Regions from separate parts of the Calidifontibacter indicus genome, predicted to be linked through region 2. Evidence: riboswitches for the same ligand, from Rfam matches in the RefSeq annotation. Region 2 holds a riboswitch; the other holds the start of a gene.
What was found. A riboswitch is a leader RNA that binds a small molecule or an ion and turns the genes downstream of it on or off. The one in region 2 is predicted to bind S-adenosylmethionine.
Positions count from the first base shown of each region.

Region 1: another riboswitch for S-adenosylmethionine. It lies ahead of DFJ65_RS14190 (LLM class flavin-dependent oxidoreductase); the one in region 2 lies ahead of DFJ65_RS13175 (aminotransferase class V-fold PLP-dependent enzyme).

Region 1 covers NZ_QTUA01000001.1:2,991,285-2,995,669, forward strand. Annotated here, with positions in the region: gene DFJ65_RS14180 (LLM class flavin-dependent oxidoreductase) at 1-21, opposite strand, end outside; gene DFJ65_RS14185 (NtaA/DmoA family FMN-dependent monooxygenase) at 18-1,391, opposite strand; gene DFJ65_RS14190 (LLM class flavin-dependent oxidoreductase) at 1,403-2,578, opposite strand; SAM riboswitch class IV at 2,653-2,763, opposite strand; gene DFJ65_RS14195 (RrF2 family transcriptional regulator) at 2,836-3,435, opposite strand; SAM riboswitch class IV at 3,457-3,574, shown strand; gene DFJ65_RS14200 (amino acid ABC transporter permease) at 3,647-4,385, shown strand, end outside.
Region 2 covers NZ_QTUA01000001.1:2,771,969-2,776,353, forward strand. Annotated here, with positions in the region: gene DFJ65_RS13170 (DNA translocase FtsK) at 1-2,156, opposite strand, end outside; SAM riboswitch class IV at 2,604-2,718, shown strand; gene DFJ65_RS13175 (aminotransferase class V-fold PLP-dependent enzyme) at 2,789-4,219, shown strand; gene DFJ65_RS13180 (ribonuclease J) at 4,229-4,385, opposite strand, start outside.

The DNA.
Region 1 (4,385 bases), 220 kb from region 2:
CACCGAGAGCGGGACGCTCATGACGCCTCCTCCCGCGCCTCGGCCGCTGCTGCCTGCGGCGGCAGGCCGAGGTTTTCGCGCAGCGTGCCGCCGGAGTATTCGGTGCGCAGCACCCCGATCTCCTGCAGCAGCGGCACCACCTTGTCGACGAACGGGTCGAGACCGCCCGGCGTCAGGTGCGGCACCAGGATGAAACCGTCGCAGGCGTCGTTCTGCACGAAGTAGTTGAGCTGCGATGCGACGGTCAGGGGCGAACCGATGAAGCTCTGTCGTCCGGTGGTCTCGATGACGAGTTCCCTGATCGACAGGTTGTCGGCCTCGGCCCGCTCGCGCCAGCGGCGCGCGACCTGCAGCGCGTCGTCCCGGCGCACGCTGGCCCGCCCCTGCGTGAGCAGTTCGGTTCCGACGACCGGGTCGACGTCGGGCAACGGGCCGTCGGGGTCGTACGCGGACAGGTCGCGGTTCCATACCTGCTCCAGGAAGTTGATCGCGGTGCGACCGCTGACCTGCTGCCGCCGGATCACGCGTGCCTGTTCCTGCGCTTCCTCGTCGGTGTCACCGACGACGAAGGTGACACCGGGCAGGATCAGCAATTCCTCCGGGGTCCGGCCGAATTGGCCCAGGCGCCGCTTCACGTCGCGGTAGAACTCCTGCCCCGCCTCGAGCGTCGAGTGCCTCGTGAAGATGGCGTCGGCGTTGGCGGCCGCGAAGTCACGGCCCTCCGGCGAGTCCCCTGCTTGCAGAATCACCGGTCGCCCCTGCGGCGACCGCGGCACGTTGAAGCGCCCGCGGATGTCGAAGAACCTGTCGTGGTAGGCATACGCCCCCGCATGCGGGTCGGCGACGAACCTTCCCTCCTGCGCGTCGGCGATGAGGTCACCGTCGAGCCAGGAGTCCCACAACCGCCGCGCGGCGCCCACGGTCGCCGCCGCGCGGGTGTAGCGATCGGACGGATCGAGGTATCCCCCGCGCCGGAAGTTCTCCCCGGTGAACGCATCCGACGACGTGACGACATTCCATGCCGCCCTGCCGGCCGACAGGTGGTCGAGGGTGGCGAACTTGCGGGCGAGGTCGTAGGGCTCGTTGAAGGTGGAGTTGATCGTGCCGGCGAGTCCGATGTGTTCGGTCACCCCGGCGAGCGCCGCCAGCACCGTGAAGGTGTCGGGCCGGCCGACGACGTCGAGGTCGTGAATCCTGCCCTGGTGCTCGCGCAGACGCAGCCCCTCGGCGAGAAACAGGAAGTCGAACCTGCCGCGTTCGGCGGTCTGTGCGAACCTCCGGAACGACTCGAACGAGATCTGACTACCCGCCTCCGGATCGCTCCACACGGTGGTGTTGTTGACACCCGGGAAGTGCGCACCGAGCCGGATCTGCTTGCGTTGCTTGGTCATTGCCTGTCCTTTCAGGCCGCGGCGTAGCGGCTGGTCGGCCGGTCGAGTCCGAGGTGGCCGCGCAGGGTGGTCGATCGGTAGTCACGACGAAAGGCGCCGGCGTCCTGCAGTGCGGGCACGAGCGTGCGGGTGACCTGCTGCAGGTCGTGTCCGTGCACCGCCGGGCGCAGCCGGAAGCCATCGACACCGTGCTCGGTCCAGTCGAGGATCAACTCCGCGAGGTTGTCCGCAGTGCCGACGAAAACAGTTGCGTCACTGGTGAATTCGCGTCCCGCGAGTCGGTTGAGACGGCCGAGGCGATCCTCGGCGGCCGAGGTCGACGCATCGAGCACCACGACCAGGTCGGCGAGCACGCGCACCTCGCGTTCGGCGCGCCCGGCCGCCGTTGCCTCCCCGCGCACCACCCCGGCGATGCGCCGGGCGTCGGCCGCGTCCGACGGTGTCACCAGAGCGACGTCGGCGCTGCGTGCGGCCAGCCGGTAGCCGTCGTCCTGGTGCGCGAGCACCACCACGGGCGGTTGACCCTGCGGTGGCCGCGGAGTGATCGAGGGGCCGCGCACGGAGTACTCCGGACCTTCGAAATCGATGTAGTGCAGTCGATCCCGATCGATGAAGCGCCCGGTCTCCACATCCCGGATCTCGGCGTCGTCCTCCCAGCTGTCCCAGAGCCGGCGCGAGACCTCGATGTGGTCGGCGACCTCACCGAACAGGCTGCGCACCTGTTCGCCCGTGGGTCGCTCGGCGGACGGTGCCGGACGCCGGCCGACGTTCTCGTACTCCCGCGGGTCCCAGCTGCCGCGCAGTCGCACGCCGGCCCGGCCGTTGCTCACGAAGTCGAGCGTGGCGATCGAGGTCGAGACGTGGAACGGTTCGGTGTGCTGAGCGAGCACCGTCGGCACCAGGCCGATGCGCTCGGTGCGGGTGGCAACCCGGGACGCGACCAGCGCAGCATCGAGGGCGCCGACGACGACATCGTCGCGGTCGCCGTCCGCCGGGTCGGTGGGTGCGAAGCGATCCTCGAAGGTCACCAGATCGAGCATCCCGCGCTCGGCCTCCTGGGCGAGGTCGGTCCAGTAACCAGGGTCGAAGAGCCCACCGGCGAGTGTGGGTGTGGAGCGCCAGGCGCCCGGGTGCCATCCGGCGCCATCGAGCGCCACGGCGAGATGAATTGACTGTTCGGCCGACATCGGCATCACCTTTTCGTCAGATGCGAGGTCGCGAAAGAGATGCCTTCAGGGCGTAAAGCCTTGCCGGCAAAGGGTATTCGCGCTTGCGACGCCGGGTGGCGTCGCCGGGTCATCACCTGGAGCACCCCGCCGCGAGGGAGGGTTGCCGGACAGCCAGCCAGGGCTTGACGCTGTCACTCGTGACCGATGCCGAAGCTAGACGACGAACCGCCGTCTTGTCTAATGCCTATCTCAAAAGTAGGGATTGAAGTGGTGGGTCAGCGAGGCAACCAGGCGTCATCGGCGTCGCCGAGACGCCGCACCGACGCAGGGAACTTCCCGCCGAGCAACTGCTGCAGAGTGACCACGTCGAGCACTGCGCGCATGCTCGACCGCAGCGCCACCCAGAGCGCCGGAACATGCTCGGCGACGCCCTCGTAACTCAGTTCGTGCGGCCGCACCCCGTGGATCTCGGCGAGGGGGCCGTCGACACTGCGGATGATGTCGCCGATCGTGATCTCCTTCGGCGATCGTGCGAGCCCGTAACCGCCGGCACACCCACGCTGGGTCACCACGATGCCGCTGCGTCGCAGTTGACTCAGGATGGCCTCGACGAACTTTCGGGGCAGATCCTGCTCGCTGACGATGCGGTCGATCGTCAACCGCTCCGGGTAGGCGATCGCCAGCTCGAGCGCCGCCCGCACCGCATAGTCGCTGCGCGCCGTGATCTGCACGGATGTCCTCCTGTTGTCCCGCCACTCGCCCGGTGTCGCCCCCACTGCATGGTTGCCCGAGGTGCCCACGATAAACGGTGCCGACGCGAAATAAATCCCACCATTTAGATAGAGCATGCTGTTAACTTGTGGAATCCAGAACATCTGGTTATGTTCCAGCTCTCAGGTGATGAGCGGCAGTGACAAGCCCTGGCTTGCTGCCCAGCAACCCTCCTCCCGCGGTGGGGTGCTCCAGGTGACCACCCGATGGGTCGCGAAACCGCGCGATCCATAAGCGCGACGGCTCGACAGACCCCACCCGGCAGGCGCCGGCCGTGGGCTGACGACGCCCGCCCGATCAACGTGAGGAATACCCATGTCCCAACTCACCGTCGACCAAGGGTCGGCGACACGGAGCGGGCCGGCGATCCGCCCCGCTCCCGACGTCAGCAAGGGTGATCAATCCCCCGCTCCCGCAAGCGAACTTGCCGCTGGTCTCGTCGCCGATCTGACCGCCGATCTCGCCGGCGCCCCGCTGCTCGGGCGCCGCCGTCCGCTGCGCTGGGCGTCGGCCGGTGTCGCCGCGGTGCTGTTGGCGATGCTGGTGAACACCCTGTTCACCAACCCACGCTTCCAATGGCACATCGTCGGCGAACACCTCTTCAGCAAGGCCATCCTCGACGGGCTCGTGCTCACCATCTGGCTCACCGCCGCGGTGATGGTCAGCGGATACGTGCTCGGCATCGCCGTCGCCATCCTGCGGTTGTCCGACAACCCGGTGTTGAGCTCGGCGAGCTTCGGATTCGTCTGGCTGGTGCGCTCGGTGCCGCCCCTGGTGCAACTGTTGTTCTGGTTCGAGATCGCCTCGCTTTATCCGCGGCTGTCGATCGGCATCCCGTTCGGACCGGAATTCGCCTCGGTGCAGACCGCACACCTGTTCTCGGCGATCGTCGCGGCATACGTGGCCCTCACCATCGACGTCGGCGCCTTCGCCGCCGAGATCGTGCGCGGCGGTCTGTTGTCTGTCGACAAGGGACAGACCGAGGCTGCCCAGTCACTCGGACTCTCCCGTTGGCGCACCTTCCGGCGGGTCGTGCTGCCGCAGGCGATGCCGG
Region 2 (4,385 bases):
TTCGGTTGCAGCTGCCCCTTGATGTGGGCCACGACGTCCTTGACCTCGGACTCCGCCACCCAGGCGCCCTGCACGCGCATCGTCTTGCTGGCACCCATCGGCAGGAACAGCGCGTCACCCTGACCGATGAGCTTCTCTGCACCGGGCTGGTCGAGCACGACGCGCGAGTCGGCGAGCGACGACGTCGCGAACGCCAGGCGCGACGGAACGTTCGCCTTGATCAGACCGGTCACGACGTCGACCGACGGACGCTGGGTCGCGAGCACCAGGTGGATACCGGCGGCACGCGCCAGCTGGGTGATGCGGACGATCGACTCCTCGACGTCACGCGGGGCGACCATCATCAGGTCGGCGAGCTCGTCGACCACGACCAACAGGTACGGGTAGGGCTGTACGACGCGCTCCGACCCGGGCGGCGGCTGCACCTTGCCGGCACGCACCGCCTTGTTGAAGTCGTCGACGTGCTTGAACCCGAACGCGGCGAGGTCGTCGTAGCGGGTGTCCATCTCGCGCACGACCCACTGCAGCGCCTCGGCGGCCTTCTTCGGGTTGGTGATGATCGGCGTGATCAGGTGCGGGATGCCCTCGTAGGCAGTGAGCTCGACCCGCTTGGGGTCGACCAGCACCATGCGCACCTCGTCGGGCGTGGCGCGCATCATGATCGAGGTGATCATCGAGTTCACGAAACTCGACTTACCGGCACCGGTCGCACCGGCGACGAGCAGGTGGGGCATCTTCGCCAGGTTGGCGATGACGTAACCGCCCTCGACGTCCTTGCCGACACCCATCACCATCGGGTGGTCGTTGCCGCGGGCCGCCTGGCTGCGCAGCACGTCGCCGAGGCTGACCGTCTCACGGTCGGTGTTCGGGATCTCGATACCGATCGCCGACTTGCCCGGGATGGGGCTGAGGATGCGCACGTCGGCCGATGCCACCGCGTAGGCGATGTTCTTGCTCAGCGCGGTGACCTTCTCGACCTTCGTGCCCGAGCCGAGTTCGACCTCGTAGCGGGTGACCGTCGGGCCACGGGTGAAGCCGGTGACCTGTGCGTCGATGTCGAACTGCTCGAACACGCCGCCGAGCGCGTCGACGACGCGGTCGTTGGCGGCCGAACGGGTCTTGTGCGGCGGGCCGGCCTTCAACAGGTCGTTCGCCGGGAGGGTGTACGTGACGTCGCCCGCGAGGAGCAACTGCTCGGTGCGCTGCGGCAACGGAGTCGTCGGCGGCGCCTCGATCTTGGCGACCGGCGCGCCCGGCAACTGAACGGGCTTGCGGCTCGGCTCGGGGCGCTTGTCGGCGGCGGGCGCCGGTGCCGGTTCCGCGGCGCCGTCGTGGACCTCGTCCGGCTCGCCCGAGGTGGTCGAGGTGGTGGACGGTGCGGGCGCGGACGGCTTCGGTCGCGAACCGCGGCCCTTGCGCGGCACCACCTCGGCGGCCTGCTCGAACGGGTCGTCGCCGTCGAGCGCGTCGAGGCCATCGTCCTGGCGCGCCCTACGGCCGCGGGGCTTGCGGCGTCCGCCGTCGATGTGCTCGCCGTGCAGGTCGAGCGCGACCGCGTCGACCGGACCGTCCTCGTCGTGCTCGTCGAGCATCCGTCCGTAGAACAGGCGGTCGAGGACGTGGCGCGCCCGATCGCCGATCTCGTGCACCGGCGTCGCGGTGATCACCAGGAGCGCGAAGAAGCAGAGCAGTAACAACAGGGCGACCGCGCCCCACGTCGTGACCGCGGCGACGGTCGGGCTGGAAGCAAGGAAGCCGATCATGCCGCCGGCCGCCTCCAGGCCCTCGCGCGGCTGGGCGTCGGGCAGACCCTTGGCAATGCTGGTGAGTCCGCAGACGCCGAAGGCGAGCAGGCCGAGGCCGATGCTGATTCGGTTGGTGGCGTGGTGACCGCGCGGGGTGCGCAGGATGTGCAGGCCGAGGCCGAGCAGCACCACCGGGAGCGCCAGCGAGATGAGTCCGAAGGTGCCGGCGCTGATGGTGTGCACGACGTCGCCGAACACGCCGGCGATGCCCCACCACTCGACGGCGGCGATGACGATCGCGACCGCGATCAGGGTGAAGCCCACTCCGTCGCGGCGCAGTTCCGGCTCGAGGTCACGCGCGCTGGTGCCGACGCGGCGGGCGGTGCCACCGGCGACGTGCGCTACGCCCATCCAGGTGCCGCGCAGCGCGCGCACCGGCAGCGACGGTCCTCCCCCGCCACGGGCGGGCTGGCGTCCCTTGGCCGACGCAGAGGTCTTGCGGGCGGCGGGACGCGAGGAGGTGGACTTCGCTGCTGGACGGGAGGTCGACGAGCGGCCGCGTGAGCTGGACTTCGACGCGGTTTTCGGTGCGGACTGACGGGGGGCCACCGTCGCAGACTACGCGACAACCACTCCAGTCACACGCGCCACACGCTGGAGACCGCAAACGCTGCGCTTACCTGCAGCCGCCGCTGTTGCAACCGCAGCGACTGCCGGGTACTGCAGCGTGTGCGGGGTGGGGAGGGGCCGGTTGCGGGCCGGGTTGTGGGGCGGGCGCGGATTGGGCACTTTCGCATCGTGAGATGACGGCCGAGGTAGCTGGCGCGCGGCGCGCCGAGGTGGATATGGTCGCGACCAGGTCATGAGTCTCAGCGTCAAGCCCCGGCTTGCTGAGCGGCAACCCTCCACCGCGGTGGGGTGCTCCGGGTGACGACCGGGCCGTTGCCCGACCGGGCGGCGGCAAGCGCGGATCGCTGCAGCGTTCGCCCCGGGTTTTTCGGGGTGGGTCTGTGTCGGTCCAACGACCGACAGGAGCAGGCCCGATGTCCGTAGCCACCGAAGTCACCGAAGTCACCGACGTCAGCGAAGTCACCCGATCGACCGAGACCGGTCTCGACCCGGTCGTCGAGACCGCCGCCCGCCGCCTCCACCTGGTGCCGGACGACTTCACTCCCCCGCCCGCGCTCCAGCACCAGGGCATTCCGCTCACCGCCCACCACGAACTCGGCGTGCCGACGGTGCACCGCACGGTCGTCGACTTCGCCAACTTCGACCACGGCGCCACCAGCCCCGCACTGCGTACGGTCGAGCAGACGGTGGCTGCCGTGCAGCGCGTCTCGGGTTCGGTGCACCGCGGTGCCGGACACACCAGCCGGCAGACCACCCAGTGGTTCGAGGCCGCGCGCAAGGAGGTCGGCGCGTTCGTCGGTGCACGCGAGGACGACTACGTGGTCTTCACGCGCAACACCACCGACGCGTTGCGCCTGCTGGCCAACGCTCTTCCGCGCCGCACCCAGGTGTTCACCTGGGACTCCGCGCACCACGCCGCCCAGTTCGCCTGGGCGGGTCGCTCGATCCACCGGCTGCCGATTCCGGCGAGCACCCAGGACGCCCTCGACCTGTTGACCCAGGCCCTCGAGTCGAGCACCGCCGAGTCGAAGCTCGTCGTGATCACGGGCGCGTGCAACGTCACCGGCGAAGTCTGGCCGGTTGCCGAACTCGCATCTATCGCAACCGAATTCGGCGCCCGCACGGTGCTCGACGCGGCCCAGCTCGCGCCGCACCACCCGGTCGACATCGACGAGCTCGGCGTCGACTACGTCGCCCTGTCGGGCCACAAGACCTACGCGCCGTACGGCGCCGGTGCGCTCGTCGGCCGCGGCGACTGGCTCGACGAGGCCAACCCGTACCTGCCGGCCGGCGGCGCGACCCGCGCGGTCGGCACCCGCGCCGTGGAGTGGAATGTCGGACCGGCCCGCCACGAGGGCGGCACCCCGAACGCTGTCGGCGCCATTGCCCTGGCGTCGGCCTGCTCGACCCTGCGCAAGCACCACGACGCGATCGCCGCACACGAGGCGGTGCTGCACGAGCGCCTGCGCAGCGGCTTGGCCGCGATCCCCGGCGTCCGCCTGGTCAGTGTGCTCGGCCCGGAGCGCCCGAACGTCGGTGTCGTGACCTTCACCGTCGACGGGTTCGACTGCTCGCTGGTGTCGCAGGTGTTGTCGGACGAGCACGGCATCGCGGTGCGCGACGGGAAGTTCTGCGCCCACCGCCTGTGCGACCAGGTCGTCGGCGGGTGCGCCGTCCGTGCATCGATCGGCCTGGCCACCCAGCCGCACCACGTCGAGCGCCTGATCGACGCCGTCCGACGACTGGTGGAGCAGGGCCCGACCCTCGAGTACGTGCACACGCCCGGCGAGGGCTGGAGCGCGCCGTCCGACCCGCGCGACCTGGCCGAGCCTCTCCCCTGGTGACGGATTAACTCATGCCTCTATGACGATCGGGATGATCATCGGACGACGGCGCAGCTTGCCGCCGACGAACCCGCCGACGGTGCGTCGGATGACCTGCTGCAGCTGGTGGGTGTCGTTCACGCCCTTGGCGCGTGCCTGCTCGAGGGCGTCCTCGATCTTGGGCACG